One region of the Massilia sp. W12 genome, then DNA from elsewhere that is predicted to be linked to it. Evidence: predicted binding sites of a transcription regulator. Region 1 holds the regulator's gene; the other holds the start of a gene.
The links. The regulator FliA, encoded in region 1, starts transcription of late flagellar genes. The targets are predictions, from matches to a motif close to CTAAAGTTTNNNNNNNNNNNGCCGNTA.
Positions count from the first base shown of each region.

Region 2: the regulator FliA is predicted to act here: its motif matches at 13,868-13,894, upstream of V8J88_RS08835 (heme utilization protein).

Region 1 is NZ_CP147776.1:1,477,099-1,491,986, forward strand. Features, by position in the region: gene V8J88_RS05985 (IS66 family transposase) at 1-320, shown strand, start outside; gene V8J88_RS05990 (ATP-binding protein) at 459-4,058, opposite strand; gene V8J88_RS05995 (two-component regulator propeller domain-containing protein) at 4,055-8,068, opposite strand; gene V8J88_RS06000 (hypothetical protein) at 8,135-8,437, shown strand; gene flhF (flagellar biosynthesis protein FlhF) at 8,827-10,614, shown strand; gene V8J88_RS06010 (antiactivator of flagellar biosynthesis FleN protein) at 10,607-11,461, shown strand; gene V8J88_RS06015 (RNA polymerase sigma factor FliA) at 11,480-12,211, shown strand; gene V8J88_RS06020 (flagellar motor protein) at 12,193-12,933, shown strand; gene motD (flagellar motor protein MotD) at 12,937-13,710, shown strand; gene V8J88_RS06030 (hypothetical protein) at 13,722-14,378, opposite strand; gene V8J88_RS06035 (hypothetical protein) at 14,438-14,888, opposite strand, start outside.
Region 2 is NZ_CP147776.1:2,197,009-2,211,896, reverse strand. Features, by position in the region: gene V8J88_RS08870 (glycosyltransferase family 2 protein) at 1-127, opposite strand, end outside; gene V8J88_RS08865 (N-acetylneuraminate synthase family protein) at 124-1,203, opposite strand; gene V8J88_RS08860 (SDR family oxidoreductase) at 1,190-2,083, opposite strand; gene pseF (pseudaminic acid cytidylyltransferase) at 2,102-2,806, opposite strand; gene pseB (UDP-N-acetylglucosamine 4,6-dehydratase (inverting)) at 2,821-3,822, opposite strand; gene V8J88_RS08845 (HlyD family type I secretion periplasmic adaptor subunit) at 3,883-5,235, opposite strand; gene V8J88_RS08840 (peptidase domain-containing ABC transporter) at 5,208-7,352, opposite strand; gene V8J88_RS08835 (heme utilization protein) at 7,754-13,699, opposite strand; gene V8J88_RS08830 (flagellin) at 14,362-14,888, shown strand, end outside.

The DNA.
Region 1 (14,888 bases):
GCTTGCAAAAAGCGGTCATGTACACCATCAGCCGTTGGGCTTCGCGGGTGCGTTATGCGCACAGCGGCGATTTGCCGATTGACAATAATCCGGCAGAAAACGCCTTGCGCCCGATCGCTATCGGACGTAAGAATTGGCTGTTTTACGGCACCGAGCGCGCCGGCCACCGCGCATCAAGCATTATGTCTTTACTGACAACTGCCAAACTCAATGGCCTGGAACCGTATGCCTGGCTACTGGATACCCTCAATAAATTACCCACTTGGCCTACCAGCAGACTGGATGAGTTATTGCCGCTCGCGCCACTGCCTCAAGTTTGAAGGGGGGGCGTGGGCGCGTTGGGCGGTTACATTAGAATGCTATCGGATGCTTTCCGATAATCAATCCGAAAGTGGATATTGGAGCAAACAGTTGTAGTAATACATGCATATCAGCAATTTTCCTTGCTTGCGGGAGTATCAGTCTTCAGCCTGCAAAGGCAGCCACACCACAAACCGGCTGCCTGCGCCCGGGGTGCTGTGGACTTCAATCTTGCCGCCGTGTTGCTCGACAATGCGGCGCGTGACGCCCAAGCCTAAGCCGCAGCCCTGGCCCTCGCTTTGGGTGCTGTAAAACGGTTGGAAGATCTGCTCCATTTGTTCCGGTGTGATGCCGCAGCCATTATCCTGCACCCAGACTTGCAAGCCTTGATCGACTTGACGCAGGCCGATTTCCAGTTCGCCCCGGTAGGCCATGGCTTGCAAGGCGTTGTGGATCAGGTTGGCCCAGACTTGATTGAGCTGGTCCGGCTGACACAGCAGGGGCGGGCAAGGCTCGTAATGCCGCTTCAGACGCACGCCCTTGTCTTCATCCAGAAAGTGGCGGTACAGCGTGAGCACATTTTCCAGACTTTGCTGCAAGTCGCATACGCTCATCGCGCTGTCGCCTTCTTCGTGGGCGAAGGAACGCAGCGCGTACACAATTTTGCCCACCCGCGCCACCGCCTGAGCGATATTCCCGGCGTGCTGCAGGATTTGCGCAGTGTCGCGCGCGGCTTGCAGCAGGCACGGCGCGTCTTGCCGGCGCAGCAGCGGCAGCAATTCGTGCAGCGGCTGTTGGCAGTCCAGATCATGCAGCAATTCGGCAATCCGGCGCGCTTGTGCAATTCCCAGCTGCTCCAATAACTGGGCCGATTGGCGCAGTAATTCGCGCCGCGTGCGGCTGTTGTGCGCGCTCAGGCTGGCCGGGTCTTGCAGGCTTTGCAGGGCGTGTTGACAAAGTTGCAGCACGCTGGCGCGCATATCCGGCTCCAGGCTTTGCAGCAGCGCGGGGAAGTCGCGCAGGATGGCCGGCAATTGGCTGGCGATTTGATGCGCGCTGGAGTTGATCGCGCCCACCGGGGTGTTGACTTCATGCGCCACGCTGGCCACCAATTGCCCCAGCGCCGCCATTTTTTCCGCATGAATCAATTGCATCTGATTTTCTTGCAGCTCGTGCAGGCTGTGATTGAGGGCGGCGTTGGCGTCAAACAGGGCATGGTTTTTTTGCGCCAGTTCTTCGGTGCGCTCACGCACCGCTTGTTGCAGCTGGCTTTGCTGACGGCGCAGGGCCACGGTGCGCCATTGCACCAGGGCGGCCACGCCTTCCACCAGGCATAGCGCGAGCAGGGTGTAAAACCAGGCGCTTTGATGCCAGCGCGGGTGGATTTGCAATTCCAGGCGGCGCACCTTGCCCCATTCACCCTGCGCTTGCGCGCTGCGCAATTCGAGCGTGTATTCTCCCGGGGCCAGATTGGTCCAGCGCAAGTCTTGCGTGGCCGGGCTTTCCTGCCAGGGGGCCGGGGCGCTCCAGGGCCAGCGCCAGCCTTGCAGGCGCCAGCCGATTTTGCCGCTTTGCGGCGCGCCATAGTCGGGGGCCGCCATTTCCAGCCGCAGACTGTCGGCGGATGGGCCGAGTTCGAGCCGCTGCTGTTCATGCCAGCGCCCCGCCGGCAGGGGTTGCGCGCCGGCATGCAGGCCGGAAATGATGCTGGCCGGACGCAGTTTCTTGCTCTGTATGCCGCCGGCGGGAATCAGGCTGACCCCGCCCACGCCGCCAAACAGCAGGTCGCCATTGCCCAGCAGCGCGCCGCTGTTCCAATAAATCCCGATCACATCGCCGTCCGCGCTGCCATAGCTTTGCACTTGCAGGCTGCGCGGATCAATCGAGGCGATTCCGCTATTGGTGGAAACCCAGATTTTACCGGTGGCGTCGGCCAGAATTTTTTCCGCCTGGTCGTCCGGCAAACCTTGCCGGCTGCCGATATGGCTGAGCGTGTGCGGCCCCTCTTCCTGCAAGATGTCATGCAGCAGATCAATCCCGCCGCCCAGCAGACCAACCCATAAACGCTGTTGCGCGTCGGCATACAGGGTGGCGATGAAGGGGCCGCTCAAGCGCAGCGCGGTTGGATTTTGGTCAGGGACGGCTTTGCCGCTGGCCGGCAGCGCTGCGCCGCTGTGGGCGATGCGGCGCAATTCCTGGCTGGCGGGACGCCAGCGGTACAGATTGCCGCTGATGGCGCCCAGCCATAATTGGCCACGGCTGTCTTGCGCCATCGAGACAATCGCTTCGCGTTGCAGCGCCTCTGTGCCGGCTGGACGTTGCAGCTGGCCGCTGGCGTCGCTGTGCCACAGGCCGTCGCCGGCGCCGATCCAAACCTGGGCCGCATCCAGCAGCATGGCGCGCACCGACAGCGGCTGACTGCGGCCGGCGATGGACAAGGCTTGCGGCGGCGCGCCTTTGCGTTGCCGGTATAAACCCTGATCCGTGCCTATCCACAATACCCCGCCATGCGTGTCAGCCTGGTGCGCCAGAGCGTAGATGCGCGCCGCCGGCAAGCCGTTTTGCGGCGCCTTGCTGTGTTCAATCCGGCTGCCGCCATGTTCCCAGCTGATGTTGGCGAGTGCGCCGTCATCCATGCCCAGCCACAGTTCGTGGCGGCTGTGTGCAATCGCGCTGACTGTGCTGCGCGCGCGCGGCACGGCGGCCCCGCGCAGGGTTTGGATGCCGTCATTGCCGCCCAGTCTGCGCTGCAAGCCGGCCCAGGTCGCCAGCCACACCAGCCCATGCCGGTCGCGCAGAATGTCGCTGACCATATCGTCGGCCAGTCCGGCGGGGCGGCCTTGCACATGGCGCACTTCGCGCACCTGCAGACTGTGGGCGTCGATCTGCAAGATGCCCTGGCCGCTGCTGCCGACCCAGATTTCGCCCGGACTGGTTTCGGCGATGCTCAAAATCGCTGTATCGCGCCAGCTCTCGGGCAGGCGCACTTCGCGCGCTTCGCCGCGCGTTTCAATCAAATACAGTTTGCCGCTGCGGCTGCCGGCCCAGATCCGCCCCAGCTTGTCTTGCGCCAGCGCCAACAGCACGCCGGCATGGCTGGGCAGGGAAATCGCTTGCAGGCGCGGTTCACGCAGATGCACATAAAACAGACCTTGCGCGCCGCCCAGCCATAAACGGCCATCCGCGCCGCGCAATAATGTGCGCGCGCCGACGCTGTTCAAGGCGCGTTCCAGTTCAAGCGGGGGCGCTTGGCGCTGGCCGTTTGCGTCTAAGTGGTCAAGGCCGGCGCGGGTGGCGATCCACATGCCGCCGCTGTTATCCGGGGCCATGGAAAAGACGCCGGGGTGGCGCAAACCCTGTGCGCCGATGCTGCTGCGGATAAAGCGCCCCTGCGCCGCTTCAAAACGGGAAACCCCGGCCCCAATCGAGCCGATCCAAATCCGTCCCAGACTGTCAGCGCGCACGCTGGTGATGAAGTTTTCCTGCAAGCTGTAGGGATCTTCCGCATCATGTTTGAAGGCGCGCATGCGCAAGCCGTCAAAGCGCGCCAGCCCGGCCCCGGAGCCGATCCAGATCATGCCCTCGCCATCTTGCGCCAGCGAATTGGCGAATTCGCTGACCAGCCCTTGTTCCCGGCCATAGTGGGCAAACACCGGCTCGCTTAAATGCGCCAGGGCGGCGCGCGCGGCGCTTTGCGCATACGCCGGCAGCTGGAGGCACAGCCATAACAGCAGACAGAGTTGGAGCGCGCGCCTCATACCGCCTCCGCTGGCGCTTTGAGCGGCAGGAATACGCAAAACGTGGCCCCGGCTCCCGGCTCGCTGTGGACTTCGATTCTGCCGTGGTGCGCGGCGATGATTTTTTGCGCAATCCCCAGCCCCAGGCCGGTGCCTTCGCCCAGCGGCTTGGTGGTGAAAAAGGGATCGAAAATGCGCTCCCTGATTTCCGGCGCGATGCCGCAGCCGCTGTCGCTGATGGCCACCATCACTTCGTCGCCGCACTGACGCAGTTGAATGCGCAGGCGGCCTTTGTGCTGCATCGCCTGCAGTGCGTTATGGATCAAATTGGTCCAGACCTGGCTCAGGGCGTCGGGCTGGCATTCGATTACGGGAACTTCTTCGTATTCGCATTCCAGCTCAATGCCGCGCCCCGGTTTGAGTTGATGCTGATACAGGGTCAAGACGGTTTCCAGGGTGTCGCGCAAATTCACCGCCACGCGCAGGCCCAGGCTGTCGGCGCGTGAAAAATTTTTCAGCGCCAGCACCAGTTTGCTGACTTTTTCGACGGCGGCGCTGATGGTGTCGAGGTTGCCGCACAGCAGGGCGAGTTGGCACAGCTGCTGCAAGACCGCTTCCGCCTGCGCGCTGCGCAACAGCGGCAGACATTCTTCCAGCATGTTTTCGGCTTGAATCGCCAGCAATTGCTCGGCGCGGCGCGGGGCCGGGTTGATTTCCAGCGCTTGCAGGCGGCTGCTCAATTCACGTTGCGCGGCGCGCGCCTCGCGTGTGCTGCGCACCGCGCGCGGGCGGCAGGCGCAGGCCAGCAGGCGCAGGCACAGCGCCAATTGTTCTGCCGGCAGCGTAAGCAAGAGTTGCGGCCAATGCAGCATGGTTTCCGGCAGTACTTCCTGCATCAGGTCGCCGCTGGACTTGATCGCCCCCAGCGGATTATTGATTTCATGCGCCACATGCGCCACCAGCTGGCCGAGGGAGGCCATTTTTTCAGCCTGGATCAATTGGTTTTGCGCGGCTTGCAAATCCTGCAGGCTGACCGCCAGCGCCGCATTGGCTTCTTCGGTGCGCATTTTTTCCTGCATCAGCTCATCGGTGCGGCGCAAAATCAGCGCATTGGCTTGCTCCAGCCGTGAAAAGGCTTGCGCATTGTGCAATGCAATCGCGCCATAGCCGCACAGGGTGCGGAAGATCAGGCGTTCGCGCTCGCCAAAAGCCTGCTGCCGCTCGCTTTGCACCGAGAGCACGCCGACCACTTTTTGATCCACCAGAAGCGGTGCGAACAGCGCTGAATGCATCACCCGGGTGCCGGGAATATGACTGGGCGGAACTTGATCGGATGGCGTTTCGGCCAGAATTTCACGCTGTTCGCGCACGGCGCGCGCGGCCAGCGATTCGCTGTCATGCAAATCGATTTCATGGGCTTCGACGGTTTTGCCGTGCTCGACTTCAAACAGCGACTCCAAAGCGGCGCCGCTGGCATTGACGCGGTACAGCGCCACGCAATGCGCCTGCACCAGCGAACTCATATACAAATAAATCGATTGAAACACGGTTTGCGCATCCAGGCTGGCGGCGATTGCGCGCCCGATATCGCTTAATTGCTCCAGCGTGCTGGCGGCTTGCTCCAATTCGACATTCGCGTCATTTAATGCCTCATTGGCCTGATTCATGCGCGTATTGGCGTCGTGCAGCGCTTGATTGGCGCTTTGCAACTGTTCGCTGCGGCGGCGCAGATTGCGGGTGCGCCAGCATACCAGCATGGCGATTGCGCTGATGGCGCCCAGCGTATAAACCAGGCGCGCCCACCAGGTTTGATGCCAGGCTGGCAGCACTTCAATTGCGATATTGCGTTCTTCACCCCAGATGCCGTTGCGGCCCATCGCTTTGAGGCGCAATTTATATTGTCCCGGCGGCAGATTGGTCCAGGCCGGGTTGCGGCGGCCGCTATGGCCCTCCTGCCAGGCCGGGTCCCAGCCTTCCAGCCACCAGCCGACGCGATTGACCGCCGGCTCGGAGTAATCCAGCGCCGCAAGTTCGAGCGACAAGCTGTTTGCATGCGGCTGGATTTGCAATACTTTGCCTTGCCGCAGGTAGGGACGGGAGGGCAGCGCCTGATTGCCAACCCGCAGTTCCGACACCAGCGGCAGCGCGCGCGGGCGCCAGGGCGGCGGCGTATCGCGCACCACGCTGATCCCGCCATTGCCGCCAAACAGCAGCACATCGTCATAGCGTAATCCGCTGTTGGTGCGATACACCCGGATGGCGTCGCCATCGGCGCGCAACAGCGGATGCACATTCAGATTGCGGCTGTCGATCCAGACCAGGCCGGCCCCGGTGGCGGCCCAGATTTTGCCATCAGCGGCTTGCAGGATTTTTAAGACCTGGGGATTGGGTAAGCCTTGTTGGGCGTCAATGCTGCGCAAAAGTTGTGCTGCCGGTTTGCTTGTTTCTCCGCCCGGCCCGGGCCTCAACACCGCCATGCCGCCACCTTGCGTGCCGACCCAGATTCTGCCGTCGGCATCTTGCATCAGAGCGCCGATGGAATTGCTGGCGATTTCCAGCACGCCGGGCGCAGTCTTGTCGTCTTTGCGGCGCGCGGCGATTGCATGCGCTTGCTTGCCGTCGAATAAAAACAGTCCGTCAGACATGGTGCCAATCCATAAGCGCTGCTGGGCGTCGCACAGCATCACGCTGACATGCATGTGGTTTAAGGCTTCGCTGCCGCTTTGTCTGAATAAACCCTGACTTTTGTTGTAGCGCCATAGGCCATGGCTGGAGCCGACCCAGATTCCGCCGCAGGCTTGCGCAATGCTCCAGATAATTGTGTTTTCTCCCATGCCGGGCAGGGTAATCGGCTGTATTTTGCTTAAGCTGGCATCGCTGCGATACAGTCCATTGCGGGTGCCCAGCAGCAAGTCTTGTTGATCCTGCTGCACCGCATTAATCCGCACCTGGGGCAGATTGAAACTGCCCGGCGCATGCAGTTTGACCGCGCCATCCGGTTTGATGTTGATCAGTGCGCCATTGTCCTGGCCCAGCCACAGGCTGCCATCGGATTGCCGGGTGATGGCGGTGACCGCGCTGCGCGCAGCGCCGCTGATCGGTGTGGAAATGGTTTGAATCAACTCGCTTTGGCCGATACGCTGATTCAAACCGCCCCAGGAGCCAAGCCACAAGACGCCGCTTTTATCGCGCATGATGGCGGTCACTGAGTTATCCAGCAGGCCCAGTTTGGCCCCGGCTTGATAGCGCAGATTGCGGCTGCTGAGAGTTTTGCTGTCAATCCGCAAAAGGCCCTGGCCGTCTGAGCCGGCCCAGATTTCTCCCAGCGAGGCTTCATACAAACTCCACCAACGGGTTTGCTGCAGGGCAGGGGGCAGGCGCAAGGCTTGAATTTGCGTATTTGCCGGGTCCAGCACAAAAATCCCGGCGGCTTTGCTGCCGATCCAGATCCGGCCATCGCTGCTTTGCGTGAGCGACCAGATTTCAGGCTGTTCAATCACGCCCGGCAAGGGAATGTGCCGTATCGGCTTGCCTTCGCCGTCGATTTGGTACAAGCCGCGCATGCTGCCTATCCAAATTGAGCCGCCGACATCGTGCAGGACGGCGCGCACGCCGCCAGGCGGCAGCGCTTTGCCGATGCCGGCGCTGAAATGTTCCAGGCGCAAGCCGTCTTTACTCAAGTGGTCCAGCCCGCCCATGCTGCCGACCCACATGCCGCCCATATTATCTGCCGACAGCGCATAGACGGCGCCATTGCTGACGCCTTGCGCATCAATCCCGAAGCGGATAAAGCGCTCGCTTTGCGCATCGTAGCGCGCCACGCCGCCGCCCATCGCCCCGACCCATAAGCGCCCCATGATATCGGTCTGCAGCGTCACCACCAGATTTTCCGGCAGGCTGTAGGGATTGCCTGCCTCCTGCTTCCAGAGGCGAAAGCGCATTCCGTCCCAACGCACCAGGCCGCCTTCTGTGCCTATCCACAAATATCCATCGCCGTCTTGCGCGAGCGCATTCACAAATTCGTGCGGCATGCCTTGTTCCTGCCCCAATTGTAAAAACGCCGGACGGATCAAATCATCCCAGGGCTGGGCCGCAGCATGTTTGGGAAACAGGATAAAAATGAAAAATTGAAAGAAAGAAAAGCCAAAAAGAGCAGCGCATATCAGAGCGCGCCGGCGCTTGATGCTGGCAAGTGTGACATGCGGCTGAGGACTGGCTGGGACGCGCGTCATCTCCGTATCCTTAGGGCTGAGCGGATTGGGGCGCAGCTCATATTTGCTGCTCATCATAACGCCAATTTTGCGGATGGGGCAGGTTTTTGCGGGACAGTTTTTATCACACACTGCATCAAGCCTGGCTGTGTCATGGTGCGGCTGGCGGGATGGGGATTAAAAGCATAGGTTTGTACGCGGCATTGGCCGCTGCCATTTGCGCTCATTGCAAGCGCATGGCCGGCAGGACATCCACATGCGCCAAACTCGGGCGCGGGGCAAAGCACTTTTTGCATTTCCAGCAGCCCAACGAGCGTTGCAAGGCGAACGGCCCGTCAAAATACTGCTGACAGTTGTGCAGTATATATATGTGATGCCCTTGTTTCCCCTCCCCATACGCGCTGCGACTGCGCGCCTGCCCCCCTTCTGCGGAAAAAGACCGTGTTTGCCCGGCTGTTTGCCGGTTTGTTTTGCTCTGCTGCAATCAATAATCCATCCTGAGCGCTCGCAATCCGGGCGTATGGCTGAATCGTTGCGCATTGAGATGGAGTCTGCAGACAATCTGCGGGGAGAGCAGCATGAATGTGAAAAAATTTATCGCCGCCACATCGCGCGAAGCCTTGCGCAAGGTGCGCGAGGCCTTGGGGCCGGATGCGGTGATTTTGTCGAATCGCGCCGTGGAACAGGGCGTGGAAATTCTGGCCTTGGCCAGTGAAGATATTTCTTCTCTGGCGCAGCCGGCGGCGGATGAGGCGGCGCAAGAGGTGCATGAGCTGGACGGCGTGCCCAGTCAGGCGCGCGGGCATGCCGACCGGGGGCGCGCTTTGTTGCGCCCTGAGTCGCGCGAACGGCGCCCGGAGCCGCGTCAGGACAGCCGGGATATCAGGCAGGATGCGCGTCAGGATTACCGCCAGGAGGTGCGGCAGGAAGTGCGGCAGGAGGTGCGGCAGGAACCGCGTTTCGGCTGGGGCGAGGAAGAAGATGATGAGGGCGGCGAGGCCGGCGGCCTGCCGCCTATGCATGCGCCGCTGTTGGCGAATGTCCCCACGTATCAAACCAGCGCGCAGGCGCAAAGCCATAATGCGCTCGGGCTGGGGCAGGTCTCGAGTATGGCGGAATCGCTGGAAATGGCGCGCCGCGTGAATCAGGGCGCGGGTCAGGCTCAGGCGCCGGGCAATCTGGCCGGCAGCCGCGCCGAGAGTTTCGCCAGCCGCGCCGGTGCGCAAACCATGCGCGGGCAGCAGCCGGAACGTATGCAATCCGAACGTATGCAGCCGGAACGCATGGCCCCTGAGCGGGTGCAGGAGCGCGCCGCGCCGCGCAGCCGCAGTGACAGCGCGGTGCGCCAGGCGGCCCCGGCAGCGGCGCCGGCTCAGGCCGCGCAGCCGGTGCGCAATTGTGAGACGGAAATGGCGGAAATGCGCAACGAGATCCGCGCCATGCGCGATCTGATGGAAACCCAGTTGGCGGAAATCGCCTGGGGCGCGACGCAAAAACGCGAGCCGCATAAGGCGCAAGTGCTGCGCGAATTGCTGAGTGCGGGCTTTTCACCGAATCTGTCCCGCTTCTTAACGGAAAAAATGCCGCAGGCCGGTAATGAAGAGCAGGCCATGCAATGGATTCGCGGGGTGTTGGAGCGCAATATTCAAACCCTGAAAAATGAGCATGAAGTGTTGGAAAAAGGCGGCGTGTTCGCTCTGGTCGGCCCGACCGGGGTTGGCAAAACCACCAGCACCGCCAAGCTGGCGGCGCGTTGCGTGATGCGGCATGGCGCCGACAAGCTGGCCCTGATCACCACTGACGGCTACCGTATCGGCGGGCATGAGCAATTGCGCATCTACGGCAAAATTCTGGGCGTGATGGTGCACAGCGTGAAAGACGAAAGCGATTTGCGCATCGCTTTGCGCGAGTTGCGCGGCAAGCATACGGTTTTGATCGACACCATTGGCGTCAGCCAGCGCGATCAGATGGTGCAGGAACAGGCCGCCATGCTGGCCGCCGCCGATGAGCCGGTGCAGCGTTTGCTCTGTCTGAACGCGACTTCCACCGGCGAAACCCTGCATGAAGTGGTGCGCGCGTATCAGGGGACGGGGCTGGCGGGGGCGATTTTGACCAAGCTGGATGAAGCCGCCACCATTGGCAATGCGCTGGATGTGGTGATCCGTCACAAATTGTTGTTGTATTACGTCGCTAACGGCCAGCGTGTGCCGGAAGACCTGCACCTGGCTGAACGTCAATTCCTGCTTGACCGCGCATTGCGCAATAACAACAGCGCCAATCAGCTGCAAGATGCTGAATTGCCGCTGGTGATGGCGATGGCGCGGCAGCGTGAGGACAATCGCTCGATGGAGGTGCGCCTTGGCTAATTTCGATTTCGATCAGGCCGAGGGCCTGCGCCGCATGCTGGCCGGGGCGCGGCCACGGATTGTCACTTTTCTTTCCGCCACTGATCAGGAAGACCGCAGCGCGATGCTGGTCAATCTCTGCGCCTCGCTCTCAGACACCGGCACCGATGTGGTTTTGCTCGACACATGTTGCCATAGCCGCAGCGTGGCCAACCGGCTCGGTCTGGCGCAAGGCCCGGCGCTGTCCGATCTGGCGCAACACGCGTGCGAGCTGGATCAAATGCTGCGCCAGGCGCCGCAAGGCTTTCAAGTGGCGACGCTGGCGCCGCACAGCATCAACCCGCGCCGCCTGCTGCCGGCGGCCAGACAAGCCTTGAATCAAGCCTTTTCCACTCTGTGCAAACGCGCCAGCGTACTGGTGCTGGAGGCGGAATTTGATCCGGCCTGCGGTTTTGCCTTGCCAGCCATGGCTGAAAATGAGATCGTGCTGCAGGTATCCAACAGCGCGCGTTCAATAAAAGCCGGCTATGCATTGATCAAAAGCATCAGTCTTACCCTTGGCCGCCGTCCTTTCGGTATACTGGTGACGGGCGCCAGTGAAAGCGAAGCAAAACTGGTATACGATAATATGGCCCGGGCAGCGAGCCGGTATCTGGCGGTGGAATTGAAATCAATGGGCAGTGTGCCTGCTGATGAATATGTCTATCGTGCGGCGCGCCTGGGCAAGGCGGTGATCGATGCTTTTCCCTTGGCGGGGGCATCGGTTGCTTATCGCCGTTTGGCAGGCCGCCTGCGTGTGGTTCCAGGATGGCCGCAGATGGCTGGCGAGCGGGGCGGGGCGTTTTCCGCAAGGCTTGCCGGAACTTGATAGCCACAACCATAAAACATGTACACGGCCAAAGGGAAAACGGAAAAAGATCACCTGCTGGAGATGCATGCGCCGCTGGTCAAAAAGCTCGCCCATCAAATGAAGGCGAAGCTGCCGCCCAGCGTCGAAGTGGATGATTTGATCCAGGCGGGCATGATGGGTCTGTTAGACGCCATTGGCCGCTATGAAGAGACCCACGGGGCCCAATTTGAAACCTATGCCGTGTTGCGCATCCGGGGCGCTATGCTCGATGAGTTGCGCAGCAGCGACTGGATGCCCAGAAGCGTGCGGCAGAATATGCGCAAGATCGAGGAAGCAATGAGTATTTTGCAGCAGCGTTTAGGCCACCCGCCGAGCGAATCTGAAGTCGCCAAGATGCTCAAAATTTCCCTTTCCGAATATCAGGAGATGCTGTCCGACAGCGGCGGCCATCAGCTGGTGTATTACGAAGATTTCCATGATGGTGAGGGCAGCGACAATTTCCTTGACCGCCATCTGGTGGACGAGGGCAGCGACCCTTTGCAAAGTCTGTTGCAGGATGATTTCCGGCTGGCGGTGATCCAGGCGATTGACGGTTTGCCTGAGCGCGAAAAGCTTTTAATGGGCTTGTATTACGAGCAGGAATTGAATTTGAAGGAAATCGGCGCGGTGATGGGCGTGTCTGAATCGCGCGTGAGTCAATTGCATACCCAGGCGGTGGCGCGCCTGCGCGCCGCCTTGCGGGAGCAAAAGTGGACTGGGGAAGTGTAGCCGGCTTAGCGCTCGGCCTGGCTGCGCTGTTAGGCGGTCAGTTGCTCGAAGGCGGCAAGCTTGCCGTCTTGCTGCAACCTACCGCCATGCTGGTGGTGGTGGTCGGCACGCTGGCGGCGGTGTTGTTGCAAAGCCGTCCGCGCGCTTTCCGCCGTGGCCTGCTGATGCTGCGCTGGGTGTTTAAGCCGCCGCCTGATCGCAGTCTGGAAATCGGGCGTGAGCTGACCAACTGGAGTTTAGTCGCCAGGCGCGAAGGCATGTTGAGTCTGGAGCGCTACGCCAAGGCGGTCAAAGATCCGTTTCAAGCCAAGGGTTTGCGTCTGATTGTGGACGGGGTGGCGCCGGCCAAATTGCGTGAGATTCTGGAAGAGGATATCAATGCCTGGGAAAGCGCCGAGCAGCAGGCGGTGCGCATCTGGGAAGCCGCCGGCGGTTATGCGCCGACCATCGGCATCATGGGCGCGGTGCTGGGCTTGATTCATGTGATGGGCAATTTATCCGAACCGTCCAAATTGGGCAGCGGGATCGCCGTCGCGTTTGTCGCCACGATTTACGGCGTGGGCTTGGCGAATCTGGTGTTTTTGCCGATTGGCGTCAAATTGCGCACCCTGTTGCAGCGCGAAACCACGCTGCGTGAGCACATGGTGTCGGTGTTTGTGGATATCGCCAGCGGCGATAATACGCGGGTGGTGGAGGAACGCGTCACGCATTGGGGAGACTAGCATATGGCGCGGCGCAAACCCGAGGAACCGCCTGAAAACCGCGAACGCTGGCTGGTGTCCTACGCCGATTTTATTACGCTCTTGTTTGCCTTCTTTGTGGTGATGTATGCGATTTCCTCGGTGAATGAAGGCAAGTACAAAATTTTGTCCGACGCGCTGGGTTCAGAGTTTGGCGCTGCGCGCGCCGGCCAGCCCGGGCCGGATACCATCCCCCTGATCACGCCGCAGCAGATCGCCAGCCGCAAGCGCTCTGAAGCGATCAAACGCGAGCGTATCGCCATGACGCAAATGGCGCGCAATCTGCAAAAAGTCTTGGCCCCGCTGGAAAAAGAAGGCAAGGTGCGCGTCACTCAGGGCGTGCGCGGGGTGAGTGTGGAAATCAACGCCAGCGTCTTGTTTGCCCCCGGTGAGGCGCGTCTTTCGCCGGAGTCTGATCAAACCCTGCGTTTGGTGGCCACTGTGATGAGCGAGGATGAGCACGCGATTCAAGTCGAGGGGCACACCGATAATCTGCCGATTGCGAATGCGCTGTTTGCTTCCAATTGGGAATTATCCAGCGCGCGCGCATCCGCCGTGGTGCGCTTATTTATTGAGGCCGGGGTGGATGAAAAGCGCATGAGTGCGGTGGGACACGCCGCCACCCGTCCGGTGGCCGATAATAATCAGGCCGAGGGACGGGCGCGTAACCGGCGCGTGAATATCACAATTTTGACCGGCATTCCCGATCAGGTGGTGGAAGTGCCGACCAGCGGCCCGCTGCCCGCCGTTGCGCCCTGAGCGGGGCCGCCTCATACTTTGCGGATATCGAGCAGGAGCGAATTTTTGCGGCGTTTGTTATAAAACTGCTGCCAGTTCGCGCCACTGATTTTGCTGTAATCGCCGTCTTTCACCAAAAACACGATTTCTTTGTCCGTATTGTGGCCTTGCCGGTGTTCCAGCCCGGAAAACTCCCGTTTGCTGGCGTTTTGTACGTGATAACTCATGCACATCTGGCCGGATGAGTTCAAAAAGCCGGCGTAGCCCACCACGTGGAAATTATTAAAACCGGCATCCACCAGCGCGGCGGCAAAGCGCTCGGCATACGGGTCTTTGCGCCATAAACAATAATTGGTGCGCACCGAGGCCCCGGTAGCACAGGCGTGCAGGTAGATCGTGATCAGATTCGCGGGATTGACTGGCAAGCCTTCTTCAGTCAATTGACGCAGCAGGGTGCGGGCGCCGACTGAGGGATGGCCATGGGCGCCGATGCGGCCGCCGGCGTGGCCATGTCCCACCACATATAATTCGCCGCCCGGCGTATCAAGCCGCTCCAGCCCGGCTGCGCCATTGTGCCAGGTGATGCTGGCGTTGCAGCGCAATTTGAGATCTTGCATTGAATAATAGACATCCATATCTTCACTGGCTTTCACCATCCGGGTTCCGGTGTGATAGGCGATAACGGTCATGTTTTGCTCCTGTATTGTGATGAATGGCGCTGTCCGGCGCCGGAAATGCGGCGTTTGTTTTATGGGACTTTATGGATTTCGTAATACGTCTCCGGCCACCAGCCTTCGAGCGGATGGCTGACCTCCTGTTTCCATTTGCTGCCATGAATCTTGTTGTAATCCGTGGTGGTGACTTCGTACACCACCAGAATTTCATCGTCGAGCTTCAGATTTTTATGCATGCTGCCTTGATTAAAATTGCGCTTGCTTTCGTCGCTGGTGTTGTACTTGGTGGATACCCGTCCCAGATTGTTGACAAAACCGGCATAGCCGACCACTTTGAAATTGCTGCAGCCGGCTTCACGCAAGGCGCGGCAGAACCGTTCGACATACGGTTGTTTATGTTTGAAGTGATATGCGACGCGCACCGATGCCCCGGTGGCGCAGGCGTGCAGATGAATCAAAATCTGGTTTTTCGGGTTTTTCGGCATGCCTTCTTCCAATAATTGCTGCACCAGGGCATGCGCGCCT
Region 2 (14,888 bases), 720 kb from region 1:
CATTCACCACAATCGGCTGGCCATAGGCCGCCACTTTTTGCACCACTTGGGCAATCGTGGCGGCCTCATTCAAAGCCGGGATGATGATGGCGACTTGCGCCACGACTTGAGCGCCGCTTTGCGTCATGCCAAATCGCCCCAGCTCAAATGTTCGCCGCCCTTGACTTCGCGGCGCAGGGTGCGGCCTGGCACGGCTTGTTCATCCGCCGCGCTGATTGCGCCGGTGGGACAGGGCCGCAACACTGTCACATCGTCTGCCGTCAGAACGCTGCCGGCGGCCAGATCGCGTGTCACGCGCACTGCGCGGCGCTGCAATATCGCGGTTTGTTTTTCGTTTTCTTCGACCCGTTTGATGCCATTGCCCAGCGCGTTTTCCAGTTCGCGCGTGGCGTCCACCATGGCGCGCCAGGCTTGCGGGTCCATCGAAAAACCATGGTCCGGCCCTTCGCGCTTGGTGTCGTCGGTGAAATGTTTTTCAATAATGCGCGCGCCCAGGGCGACAGCGCCCAGCACAGTGGTGTGGCCCAGGGTGTGGTCGCTCAAGCCCAGCACCATTTCCGGGTACATGATGCGATAGCATTTCAAGACATTCAGTTGGATGTATTTGAAATTTTCCAGGCTGGCGGTGTAGTTGGTATTGCATTGCAAGAGCGCGAGCCGGGTATTCACCGCCAGCGCGGCTTGCACTGCGCGGTCCACCTCATCCATGCTGGAGGCGCCGCTGGCGATGATGTAGGGTTTTTGCTTGGCTGCAATGTGGGTGATGATGTCGAGCCAGGTGATGTCGCCGGAGCCGATTTTAAACGCCGGCACATAGGGGTCGATATGATCCACCAGCGCCTTGTCATAAGGACTGGTGAAAAAGGTGATGCCGGCGGCGTCGCAGGTTTCTTTCAGGGTTTGCGTCCACAGCAGCGGCACACTGGCGTCCTGATACACTTCAAACACGCTCTTTTTCCATTTCGCCTGGTGCGATTGCTGTCCGCCCAGACTTTTAAAACCATGGTCGCTGACGATGGTTTTGGCTTGGAAATGCTGGAATTTGGCGGCGTCAGCGCCGGCTTCGGCGGCTTGATAGATCAAATCCTTGGCCCGCTCCAAGTCGCCATCATGGTTGGCGGCAATGTCGGCGATGAAGTAAGTCGGGTGGTTTTCGCCGATCAGGCGGCCGGAAATATTGAGTTCGGTGTCAGGGCGTTGCACGATATTCTCTCCCGCATTGTGTGATTTCGTCTGCCAGCCGTGGCATGGCTTGCTGTAAATCCTGTTCCAGTTTGCCGCAATCCATGCGCATATCGCGTGGCCGCTTGGCGCGTAAGGCGGCTTGCGCGCTGTCGCTGCGCTGCAATCCCTCAGTTGGCAAACCTGCCGCCTGCGCCAGCGCAAAGGCAAAATCGGCCTTGCTCATGCCTTCCCGGCTGCCCAGGTTGTACACGCCGCACAAGCGCGCTTGCAGCACTTGCGGAATCAGGCGGCACAGGCTAGCGATGGACAAGGGCGAAAACCAGACGTCTTGAAAGACCTTGATTTGCTGCCCCTGGCGTAAGCTGTTGATGATCCAATCCGAAAAACTCGGGCGTCCGGGACACGCGCTTTTGCCATAAAAATTACTGCGCAGGCAGGCGCTGTGACAGGCTTGCGCCGCCAATTCGGAAGCCACTTTGGAAAAGGCGTAGGTGTTTTGCAAAAACAATTGCGCTTCTGTGCTGCCGCTTTCCGCCGCGCCCAAGACGCTGCCGTCATACACCTGGTCGCTGGAGATGTGCACTAAATAGCCATCGCGCGGGGCCAGCCAGGACGCCAAATCTTGCACCAGGCGCACATTCAAGTCATACGCTTGCTGCGGTTGTTCTTCGCACAGATCGACATTGGTCAGCGCGGCCAGATTGATGACAGCCTGCGGTTGCAGCGCATCGAGCATGGCGTGCACCGCCTGGCGGCTGTCCAGTCCACCTTGCCAGTAGTTGGCGTGCGTCCCGGCCTTACGGCCCTGCCCTGTCACGTCCCATCCGGCGGCGCGCATTGCCGGCAGCAGGCTGCTGCCCAATAAACCGCTGGCGCCGGTGATCAAAATCCTTTCCATCCACATCCCTTCACTGGTTCAAGCCAAATCGCCATTTTGCTGCAAAACGCGGTACATCAGTTCGGCGCGTTTCCAGTCTTCCGGGGTGTCGATGTCTTGCACCATATAGCGCGGCAGCACATGGGCCATGGAATCGGTGGCGAAAAAGATTTTTCCGCTCATATAAGCTTCCATGCTGCCCCAGTAAAATTGGCCGGCGTCCTGATAGGCTTCTTCCAGATCCTGCGAGCGGGTGTTGTAGTTTTCCGGGTGGAACATCTCAACCAAACCATTGCCGTGCAGCTTGAAGGCGCGCTGAATCGGGAACGGGAAGGTGGTGGCGGAAAACACATAGCCTGTCACTTTGTTCTGGATCAGCTTGTCATGCGCGGCGCGCAAGGCGGATGCCTGCACAAACGGGGCGGTGGCGTAAATGCAGCAACCGTATTCAACCGGCCCCATGTGTTGCGCCACCCATTCCAGCGCATGCCGGATCACCGGCACGGTGGTGGCGTGGTCGTTCGCCAATTCCGCCGGGCGCATAAAGGGTGTCTCTGCGCCCAGCGCACGCGCCAGCGCGGCGATTTCCTCATCGTCAGTCGAGACAATCACATGATCAAACAAGCCCGATGCGCGCGCCGCGTCAATCGAATACGCGATGATGGGCTTGCCGCAAAATTCTTTGAGGTTTTTGCGCGGAATGCGTTTGCTGCCGCCGCGCGCCGGGATGATGGCGATTTTCATGATTCAGATTCCTCCTAGCCGCTCAAGCCGGTTTGCACCAGTTTCTGGATCGCCGGGATGTCTAAAAACACGGGATTGCTGCCCGAGCTGTAATCAAAGCCGGCCGGCACCAGTTTGCCGACTTCGCCCAATTGATTATGGGTGTAATCGTCACGCACATTGAAGGTGATCGAGGGTTGAATCACGAAATGGTCGTCAAATTCCAGCGTCAAGTGAGCGTCATCCGCCGGACACATCACTTCATGCAGTTTTTCGCCGGGACGGATGCCGACGATTTTCAGCGGCATGCCGGGAGCCATGGCTTCGGCCAGGTCGGTGATACGGGCAGAGGGGATTTTGGGAACAAAAATTTCACCGCCATGCATGCGCGCGAAATTTTTGATCACGAAATCGACGCCTTCTTGCAGCGTGATCCAAAAGCGCGTCATGCGCGCATCCGTGATCGGCAATTCTTTCACGCCTTCTGCTAAGAGTTTTTGAAAGAAGGGAATCACCGAACCGCGCGAACACACCACATTGCCATAGCGCACCACGGCAAAACGCAGGTCGCGGTTGCCAACCATATTGTTGGCGGCGACAAATAATTTGTCAGAGGCCAGCTTGGTGGCGCCGTATAAATTGATGGGATTGGCGGCCTTGTCGGTGGACAGCGCGATCACGCGCGAAACGCCACAGGCAATCGCGGCCTGAATCACGTTTTCGGCGCCATAGATATTGGTTTTAATACACTCCATCGGATTGTATTCCGCCACCGGGACATGCTTTAAGGCGGCCGCGTGAATCACATAATCCACCCCGTCCATGGCCTGTTTGAGACGCGACTGGTCGCGCACATCGCCAATGAAATAGCGCATTTGCGGGGCGTTGAAGGTTTGCGCCATTTCATATTGCTTGAGTTCGTCGCGCGAATACACGATTACTTTTTTCGGCGTAAAGCGGCTCAAAATCGTCTTGACGAATTGCTTGCCAAATGAACCTGTGCCGCCGGTGATGAGGATGGTTTTATCGTTAAGCATAGCGTGTTCCCGTTGTGTTCATGCCATGCCAGAAGGCATGACGGTTGCTGCCAAAAAGCCTCACGGCTCACGGATCGATTCATCCAGCGCCTTGGTCAAGGGCCAGATCAAATAAGACATCACCGAACGTTTGCCTACCACTATTTCCGCACTCAAGGTCATGCCCGGCAACAGCCGGGTGCGCGGGCCCATGTTTTTCAATTTCAAATGCTTCATCGCAACCCTGGTCTGGTAATACGCTTCCATGCCGGGCGCGGAATTGGTTTCGCGGCGGAATGCGTCTTCGCTGATGGTGCGCACTTCGCCATCCAGCATGCCATGGCGCTGGAAGGGAAAGGCGTCGAGCTTGACGTGCACTTTATCGCCCGGTTTGACATAGCCCACATCCACCGAATCAATCTGGATATCCGCTTCCATCTCAGCGCCCAGCGGCACGATGGTGAGCATGGGTTCGGCTTCTTTGATGATCGAGCCTTGCGAAAGCTTGGTGATTTCCAGCACCACGCCGTCAGCCGGTGCGTACAGGGTTTCCAGGCGGCTGCGCTTATTCGCTTTTTGCAACTCTTCGGCCAGCGCATCGCGCTCGCGCGTGATGGTCAGCAACTCTTCCATTTGCTTTTGCCGCCAGCCTTTTTCCAAGGCGGACAGTTCGGCATCCAATGCGGCCAGATCGCGCTTTAATTCCTGTTCGCGGTTTTTCGCGGTGAGCAAATCGCGTTCGATTTCCAGGCGTCTGTCGCGCGCAGCCAGCAATTGCGCTTTGGCGCCGAAGTTTTGCTCGACCAGTTTTTCTTGCATGCTTTCCATTTCGCGCGCCGCGCGCATGCGGTCTTGCAGTACGCTTTGCTCGCGTTTATTGCTTTCCTGGGTGGCGCTGATGCGCGCCTTGCCTTCTTCCAGGCGTTTGCGCTGGGCCGAGAGATTGGCGCGCCGTTCGCTGGATAAATTGTTTTGCAAATTGGCGTCGGCGTCTTTGCCGCCGTCGTGCAAAGCGAGTCCTTCCAACTCATTGCGCAAGGTGCGCTGCTGAATTTCCAGGCTCTTGATGCGGTTTTTGATCTGGCTTTCATTGGCCTGGGTGAAGGTGGCGTCAAGCATCGCCAGTTTTTCCCCTTTGCGCACGACCTGCCCGACGCGCACATCGATGCTTTGAATAATCGAAGTGCCCAAGGGCTGGACGATGATGTTAGGGGCAGGATTGACCAGCTTGCCCTTGGCGATCACAACCCGATCCACTTCAGAGAAATTGGCCCACAAAATGAAGCTGATAAAAGCCAGCAACATCAGATGCAGGGTTAAGCGCGCCATACGCGGCAGCGGGGTGCGCTCCAATTCGTCGGCATCGGCCAGGAATTCCACCGCCAGGGAATCCTTGCGCTGCGCCTTCACAGGTGGCTTGTTTGCTGGTTCCATAGCTGTTGGTAGGTTTGACAACGCTGCAATAATTCTTCATGCCGGCCACTGTCCATCAAGCGCCCATATTGCATGACCAGGATGCGGTCGGCATTGACTAAGGTCGATAAGCGGTGCGAAATCATGACGACGGTGCGGCCAATCGCGATTTTTGACAGATTGCGGATAAAAATCGCTTCGCTTTCAGGGTCGAGCGCGCTGGCGGCTTCGTCCAAAATCAAGATTCTCGGCTTGGCCAGCAAGGAGCGCGCAATGGATAAGCGCTGTTTTTGCCCACCGGACAGGTTCGAGGCGTTTTCTTCCAGCAAGGTGTCGTAACCTTGCGCCAGGCGTTCGATGAATTCATCGGCGCCAGCAGCTTGCGCGGCGGCCACAATTTCTTCAAAGGTGGCGTCAGGCTTGGCGGCGCAAATGTTTTCCCGCACCGTGCCACGGAAGAGGAAATTTTCCTGCAGCACCACGCCGACCTGCCGCCGCAAATGGGACAGCTCAATTTCGCGCGCATCCACCCCGTCAAAACGCACAATGCCTTCCTGCACGCCGTACAAGCCCTGGATCAATTTGGTGACGGTGGTTTTGCCGGAGCCGCTTCTGCCGACAATCCCCACCACTTGCCCGGCGCCGATGGTGAAGCTGGCGCGGTTTAACGCGCTGTTGGCGGCGCCTGGATAGCGGAAGGTCACTTCATCAAAGCTGATTTCGCCTTGTAATTGCGGGCGCAAGCCCCCTGCCCCGGCGCGTCCTTCGGGCGCGCGGTTCATGACTTCGCCCAGCATGCGCACGGATAAGGCGGTTTCCTGATATTCATTCACCAGGCTGACGATTTGCAACAGCGGCGAGACAACGCGCCCGGAGATCATCTGGAACGCGATCAAGGCGCCGACAGTCAGGTTTTGCTCGAAAACGTCCTGCGCGCCGATGATGATGATCACCACCGGCAGCAATTTGCCTAAAAAATCGGTGATCGAGCTGCCGGTAATCGAGATCTGGCCGACCCGGTAATGCATTTGAATCGCTTCGGCGGAACGCTGATCCCAGACGCGGCGCTGGGCCGGCTCCAAGGCCAGCGCTTTCACAGTGCGCATGCCGTGTATGGTTTCCACCAGCATGGCCTGACGGCGCCCTTCGGCGGAGTACAAATCATTTAAGCGGCGCTGAAACGGCGGCACCATCAGCGCCACAATGATGCTGATGATGAGGGTGAAAAACAGCACAATCATGGCCAGCTTGACGGAATAGCTGAACAGAATCGGTAAGAAAATCAGCAAGGCGGTGCAATCCAGGCCGGTGAAAAACAGGCGCCCGGTGAGGAAATTACGGATTTTTTCCAGCTGCTGCATGTGGCGCGTAATGACGCCAGCGGTATTGGTTTCAAAATAATCAATCGGCAGCGAGAGCAAGTGGGAAAAAGTGCGGCGCGTGATGCGGATGTCTATCTTATTAGTGGCGGCCAAGGTCAGTATCTGGCGCAAAAAGCTGAAACCGGCGTCAAACGCCAGCGCCAAAATCACGCCCACGCCCAGCACAGTCAGGGTGGACAGGCTTTGGTGCACCAGCACTTTATCAATCACCAGCTGGAAAAATACCGGCGAAGAGAGGGCCAGAAAGTGCATGGCGATGGCGGCTAAGGCAATATCGCGGAAGGCGGCTTTTTGTTTCAGGATTTCCGGGATGAACCAACGCAGGGAAAACGGTTGATTCGGATCGGTCAGCGCGTGTTTGCGCTTTAAGAAGATGACCTGCCCTTTCCATTGGGTGGAAAATTGCTCTTCCGAGAGCAAAATAATGCCGGCATCGTTTTCCAGCGGATCAAGCAGCGCAACTTTGGCCTGTTCCCCCTCGCCGCGCACCCCTACCACAATCACGGCGCGCTGATTTTGCAAGCGCGCTAAAAAAGGAAACACGCCCTGTTGCGAGAGCAAGCCTTGCCAGCTCAAATGGGTGACGCTGGCTTTCAAGCCGATATCAGCCGCCATGCGCAAGATCAACGCGTCTTGCGGCTCTTCGGCGCGCAAGGCATAGTCATCAATCAATCGTTCAGGATTGATTTGCAAGCCATGGTGCTGCGCCACCGCTGTCAGACATTGCACGACGGTATGTGGAAATTTCTCTTGCATGCTTGCTTGTCCTGGTCGCTGCATCCCATTATCTGTTATGCGTCTTTGCCTGCCTAAGCTTACCCTTGCACATTTTCTGCGCCATTTTGCTGCCACCTGCAAAAAGCCCTGCTGCTGCAGTATGCCATGGCTGACGCCGCTGTTTGCCGCATTTCCCAGCAAATCATGGCTGTGTATGCGCGGCACAACATTGTTACTACATTAGCATCATCTGGCTCCAGTGTAGCCGGGCTTTGAAGCTTGCAAAGATGGGAATACATGGGACAAAGCATGGTATTTCTGCGCAGCAAGGCCGGGCGCTGCGTTTTTGACGGCTCCAAAAGAAAAAGGCGGCGCTGCTTGCACAGCGCCGCCAACCCGTCACGGCTGCCCGAAGCCTGGCAGCCGCACCGCTTTATGCCTTAGTGTTTGATACCCAGGATGCCTTTGGCGAACGGGTTATCAAGCTCGTGTTTATTACCCAGATCCACCGCAGCATGTTGATGCGACTTGCCGGCATCGAACTGCTTGAGCAGATCCACCATTTGCGCCACGCTGAGCTGGTTGGCCGCCAGGGTCTTGCTCACTTCACTGCCTTGCAGCAATTGATTGAGCTTGGCGGTGTCGCCGGCCTTGAGCGCTTCCTGGAAGCCGCTGATGCCTTGCGCCAGACTGCTGACCTGATCGCGCAAGGTGTCAGCCTTGCCGTTCTTGTCGGCCACGAACCAGACGTCGGCGGTGGCATGGCTCTTACCGTCAACCGTTTCGTAGCTTGAGGTCAAGCCCACCCAGTTGCCGTTGTTCTTCACCGCTGCCTTATCGGCATGGGTGTTGATCTTGGCGATGCCCATCGCTTCCAGGCTCTTGACTTCACCAGCCTGGCTGACGCCGTCGCCGTTGCCATCGACCCAGACGCGCAGATCTTCGAAGGCGGCGTCATTCTTATCGATCACGCCATCCTTGTTCTGATCCAGATCGCGCAAGGCTTGATAACCGTCATGCGCTTTCTGACCGTTGGACAGGGTGGTGGCCGAGCCGAACAACTCAGTACCGCTGCTGATCATGCCGTCGCCATCCCGATCCATCGCCAGCAAGCCGTCGTTCTTATCCACCCAGCCGGTGGCGACTGCCTGACCGGAGCCGAACAGATCGAACTGCACGCCGGAGGAGATGCTGCTGGTCATGACCCCGTCGCCGTTCACATCCAGCACCACCGGCGTACCCATCTGCAGGTAGGAAATCTGGGTTGTGGTCAGATTTGCAATCTGCGTCGTGGTCAGCGCTTCCACCTGGCGGGTGGACATCGCCGCGATCTGGCTGGTCGTGAAGTTCGACAGCGCCGAGGTGCCAATCGCCACAATCTGCGAGGTGCGCATCGCCAACAGGTCGATGGTTTCCAGCGCGACCGCCTGACTGGTGGTCAAGGCTGCAATCGCGGTGGTGGACAGCGCCGCCACTTGCGAGCTGCGCAGCGCTTCGATCTGACTGGTGGTCAGTTCGACGAAGGCGGTGGTGCCCAGCGCATTGATCTGGGTCGAGCTCATCGCCGCCAGGCTGCTGGTGGCGATTGCCGCCACCGCCGTGGTGGTCAGCGCCGCCACTTGCGCGGTGCGCAGACCGGCCAGTTGCGCGCTGGTCATCGAATCAACCTGGGTCGAACCGAGCGTCGCCACACCCGAGGTGTTCATCGCAGCGAAGGCGGCGGTGGTCATCACCTGGATTTGCGAGGTGGTCAGGGCTTCGATCGCCGAGGTGCCCAGGGCCGCCACTTGCGCGGTGCGCAGCGCTGCAATCGAGGCCGTACTTATCGCCACCACCTGGCTGGTGCCCAGCGCGGTGAATTGGCTGGTGGTGAAGGCCGCCACCTGACGCGTCAACAAGGCTTCAATCTGCGTCGTGCCAAGCGACTCAATACCGGAGGTGGTGATCGCCGCCGTGGCGCTGGTGCCCAGTGCTTGAATCTGACTGGTGCCCAGAGTCGAGACCGCCGAAGTGCCCAGAGCTGCGATCTGCGCGGTGCGCAAGGCCGCCACATCACTGGTTTCCATCACCGCAATCTGCGAGGTGCCCAGTGAGGAAACCTGGGTGGTGGTCATGGCCGCCACTTGCGAAGTCCGCATACCTTCGATTTGACTGGTGGTCAATTCAACCACTTGCGTGGTGCTCATGGCCGCGATGCCGGCGGTGGTAAGCGCCGCCACATTGGCCGTGGAGAGCGCCACCAGATCCGAGGTTTCCAGCGCAAACACCTGAGCGGTGCGCATATTCGCCACTTGCGCCGTGGTCAGCACATCGACTTGCGAGGTGGTCAGCGCCGCCACATTTGATGTGCCCAAGGCCGCGAAGTCCGCCGTTTCCACCGCCATCACCTGGCTGGTGGTCAAGGCTTCAACCTGGCTGGTGGTCAGCGCGGCTGCCTGCGCCGTGGTCAAGGCCGCCACACCCGAGGTCTGGATTGCGGCCACAGCCGAGGTGCCCATATTGCTCAATGCCGCAGTGGTCAGCGCCGCCACATGACGGGTCAGGAAGGCATCGACTTGCGTCGTGCCCAGGGCCGCCACATTGCTGGTGCCCAGCGCCACGATAGCTGCTGTGGTGAGCGCCTGGATCTGCGTAGTGCTCAGCGCTCCGACCGCCGTGGTGCCCAAGGCCGCCACTTGCGCGGTGCGCATTGCGGCGATGCCGGATGTGTTGATTTCCACCAGCTGCGAAGTGCCCAGGGCGGCAATCTGACCCGTGGTCATGCCGGCGATGTGCGAGCTGCGCAAGGAACCGATCTGGCTGGAAGTCAGCGCGGTCACGGCGGTGGTGCCCAAGGCCGCAATCTGGCTGCTGCGCAAGGCGCTCAAGTTGGAGGTGGACAAGCCTTCAACCGCCGAGGTGCCGAGCGCGGCGATTTGCGCAGTGCGCAAGCCGGCTGCCTGCGCCGTCGTCATGACATCCACCTGAGTGGTGCCCAACACCGACACATTGGTGGTGCCCATCGCAGCCAGGCCGCTGGTGGACAGTGCGCCAAACTGGCTGGAAGTCATGGCTTCGACCACCGAGGTGCCGAGGGCGGCGATTTGCGCGGTGCGCAAGGCGTTGATGGCGCTGGTGCCGATCGCGGCGAATTGCGTCGTGCCCAGGGTCGTCAACTGGGTGGTGGTGAAAGCCGCCACCTGACGCGTCAGCAAGGCGTCGATTTGGGTGGTGGCCAGACCGGAGACGCTGGTCGTGGACAAGGCCGCCACAGCGCTGGTGGTCAAGGCTGTGATCTGACTGGTGTCAAACGCCGCCACGGCAGAAGATCCGAGCACCGCCACCTGCGTCGAGCGCAAGGCCGCGACATCGGTGGTTTCCATCGACACCGCCTGACTGGTGGTCAGCACATTGAGCTGGGTGGTGGACAGCGCCGCCACTTGCGAGCTGCGCAGGCCGCCAATCTGGCTGGTAGTCAGTTCGACAAAGGCTGTAGTGCCCAGCACAATCAGGTTGCTGGTGCGCATTTCCGCCAGATTCGTGGTGGAGATCGCCACCAGATCCGAGGTTTCCAACGCCGCCACTTGCGCGCTGCGCATATTCGCCACCTGGGCCGTGGTCAGCACATCGTACTGGCTGGTGCCCAAGGCTGCGATATTCGAGGTGCCCAGGGCGGCAAAGTCTGCCGTTTCCATCGCCATCACCTGGCTGGTGGTCAAGGCTTCGACCTGGCTGGTGGTCAGCGCTGCCGCCTGCGCAGTGGTCAAGGCTGCCACACCCGAGGTTTGGATCGCCGCCACTGCCGAGGTGCCAAGGTTGCTCAATTCAGCTGTGGTCAAAGCCGCCACCTGACGGGTCAGCAAGGCATCGATCTGGGTCGTGCCCAAAGCCGCCACATTGCTGGTGCCGAGTGCTGCGATAGCCCCGGTAGTGAGCGCCTGAATCTGGGTGGTGGTCAGCGCTTCGACCGCCGTGGTGCCCAGCGCAGCCACTTGCGCGGTGCGCAGCGCGGCGATGCCGGATGTGTTGATTTCCACCAACTGCGTAGTGCCCAGGGCGGCGATCTGACCGGTGGTCATGCCAGCGATGTGCGAGCTGCGCAGCGAACCGATCTGGCTGGTAGTCAACGCTTCCACCGCAGTCGTGCCCAAGGCGGCGACCTGGCTGCTGCGCAAGGCGCTCAGATTGGAGGTGGACAAACCCTGCACCGCCGAGGTGCCGAGCGCGGCGATTTGCGCGGTGCGCAAGCCGGCTGCCTGCGCAGTCGTCATCGCATCCACTTGCGTGGTGCCCAACACCGCCACATTACTGGTGCCCATCGCGGCCAGGCCGCTGGTGGACAGTGCGCCAAACTGGCTCGAAGTCATCGCTTCGACCACCGTGGTGCCGAGGGCGGCGATTTGCGCTGTGCGCAAGGCGCTGATCGCGGTGGTGCCAATCGCGGTAAATTGCGTGGTGCCCAGCGAGGTGATTTGCGAGGTGGTGAAGGCCGCCACATGGCGCGTCAGCATCGAGTCAATCTGAGTCGTGCCCAGGGCTGCCACGCTGGTGGTGGACAGGGCTGCGATGCTGCTGGAGCCGAAGGCCGTGATTTGACTGGTGTCAAGCGCGGCGACTGCAGAAGAGCCGAGCGCGGCGACTTGCGCGGTGCGCAAGGCCGCCACATCGGTGGTTTCCATCGCCGCCATTTGCGAGGTGCCAAGCGAGGACACCTGGGTAGTGGTCATCGCCGCCACTTGCGAGCTGCGCAAAGCGGCAATCTGGCTGGTGGTCAATTCCACCACCTGCGTGGTGCCCATCGCCGCCAGGCCGGTGGTTCTGATTTCGGCCACGTTGGAAGTGGACAGCGCCACCAGATCCGAGGTTTCCAGCGCCACCACTTGCGAGGTGCGCATATTCGCCACTTGCGCCGTGGTCAGCACATCAATCTGCGATGTGGTCAGCGCGGCGATATTGGATGTGTTCAGCGCAGCAAAATCGGCGGTTTCCATCGCCCCGACTTGCGAGGTGGTCAGCGCTTCCACCTGGGAGGTGGTGAGTGCGGCAGCCTGCGCAGTCGTGAAAGCGGCAATGCCGCCAGTGGTGATGGCGGCGACAGCGGAAGTTCCCAGGTTTGATAACTGACTCGTCGTAAACGCAGCCACCTGCCGGGTGAGTAATGCATCAACTTGCGTGGTGCCAAGCGCCGCCGCATTGGATGTTCCCATACTCGCTATCGCACCTGTCGTCAGCGCCGCTATTTGACTCGTTGACAAACTCTCAACAACTGTTGTGCCCAACGCCGCAATCTGCGCCGTGCGTATCGCGGCGATATTTGATGTGCCGACTGCGGCAAACTGACTGGTGCCCAATTCGACGATTTGCGAAGTCCGCATCGCAGCAAATTGCGATGTCTTCATCACTTCCATTTGCGAGGTGGTCAGCGCAGCGACTGCGCTGGTGCCCAGGGCGGCGATTGCCGTGGTGCCCAACACCATAAAATTGGAGGTGGTGACTGCGGCGATTGCCGTGGTGCCCAGGGCGGTCAATTGCGCCGTGCGCAGATTGGCTGTCTGCGCCGTGGTCATGACATCGATTTGGCTGGTGCCCAGGGCGGCGATGCCGCTCGAATTCACGGCTGCCATGTCGGCAGTTTCCATCGCTGCGATCTGGGCAGTGGTCAGTGCTTCAACCTGGGTCGAACCCAAGGCTGCGGATTGTGCGGTGGTCAAGGCGGCAATGGCGCCGGAGTTGATGGCCACTAATTGTGAGGTGCCGAGATTGGACACGCTGGCGGTGGTCAAGGCCGCTAATTGACGGGTCAGGATGGCGTCAATCTGTGTGGTGGTCAGCGCCGCCACATTGCTGGTGCCCATATTCGCGACAGCGTTGGTGCTCAATGCCTGGAATTGGCTGGTGGTAAACGTGGAAACGGCGCTGGTTCCCAGCGCCGCCACCTGCGCCGAGCGCAAGGCTGCCACATCTGCCGTATCCATCGCTTCAATTTGCGTGGTGCCCAGGGCGTTGACTTGACCTGTGGTCAGGTTCGCTGTCTGGCTGGTGGTCAGCGCGCTGATTTGCGAGGTGCCCAGTTCGGCGATATTGGTTGTGCCGAGGGCGACGATTTGCGATGTCCGCATCGAGGCCAGATCGGTGGTTGTGATCGCCACCACTTGCGAAGTGCCCATGCTGGCCAGCTGGCTGGTGCGGAAGGCATTCACTTGACTGGTGGAGAGCACATCAATGTGCGAGGTGGTCAGCGCGGAAATCCCTGCGCTGGAAAGCGCCGCAATCTGTGCTGTTTTTATTGCTGTGATCTGGGTTGTGGTCAGTGCACCGACCTGACTGGTGGACATCGTTGCATAATCGCTCGTACCCAGAGCTGCGATCTGGGCGGTGGTCAGCTCGGCGATCTGTGATGTTGTCATCCCATCCAAGATTGAGGCCATTTTTCTTCTCCTTGGTACTACTAGATAGTTCCCGTTTAACAAGGGGCTACAGGAAACGGTCCTTACTCACTTCCCGGCTCACCGCCCTACCGAATACTCTTGCTGCCGCTGCCTTCACAACTTCAGCCGAGACTGCGCTTGCCTTCTTAACGTCTGTGTTCTTGCGAACTTTAGGCCGGAGTGCAAATTGTTTTGCATGAAAATCTCACTTGTTAACAATTATTTCCGCATTCCGGGACACGTTTCTTTGTGGATAAATTTCCACAACTCCCGGCACATCAACTCCCACTGTTGGCGTGCCGATAAAGGCTGTGCGGCGTGAATAAAAATTTCCTCACGGAAACAATGCTAGCAGGCATTTAATAAATAGGAAGAAAAAAAACGAAAAAAAACGCTCTCCTTCGCGCATTTTTTTCTTTTTTTAACCCTAAAGTTTTGCCAGGATGCGCCGTCTAAGCGTGCATCAGGCGCAGGACTTGAGAGCGGAATAAAAAAATTTTCTTTGCTGGCGGCTATCAATTTTTCACAAGACGATCCGATACCCGGTACAACTGCGGTTTAAGTGCCTCGAAGCGCCAGAGGCAGACCAAGGTCGAAGCTGGCCTGCAGGCCAATAGCAAGACAATCAAAGGAGAAATACCATGGTTGCAGTAATTAATACCAATATCTCGTCGTTGAATGCACAACGCAACCTCAACACCTCGCAATCGGCCCTGTCCACTTCTTTGCAACGGCTGTCTTCCGGTTTGCGTATTAACAGTGCAAAAGACGACGCTGCAGGCTTGGCGATTTCCGAACGCTTCACGTCGCAAATCCGCGGTCTGGATCAGGCCAAGCGCAATTCCAACGACGGTATCTCGCTGCTGCAAACTGCTGAAGGCTCGTTGCAATCCACCGGCGACATTCTGCAGCGTGTGCGCGAACTGGCGGTGCAATCCGCGAATGCGACGAACTCAGCCGGCGACCGTAAAGCGATCCAGGCTGAAGTCGGTCAGCTCTTGAACGAAGCCGACCGTATTGCGCAAACTTCGGAATTCAACGGCCTCAAATTGCTCGACGGCAGCTTTGGTTCGGCGCAGTTCCAAGTCGGCGCGAATGCCGGCCAGACCATTACCGCCACCACCGCCAACTTCCGCACCAATAACTACGGCAATAATGAATACCGCAC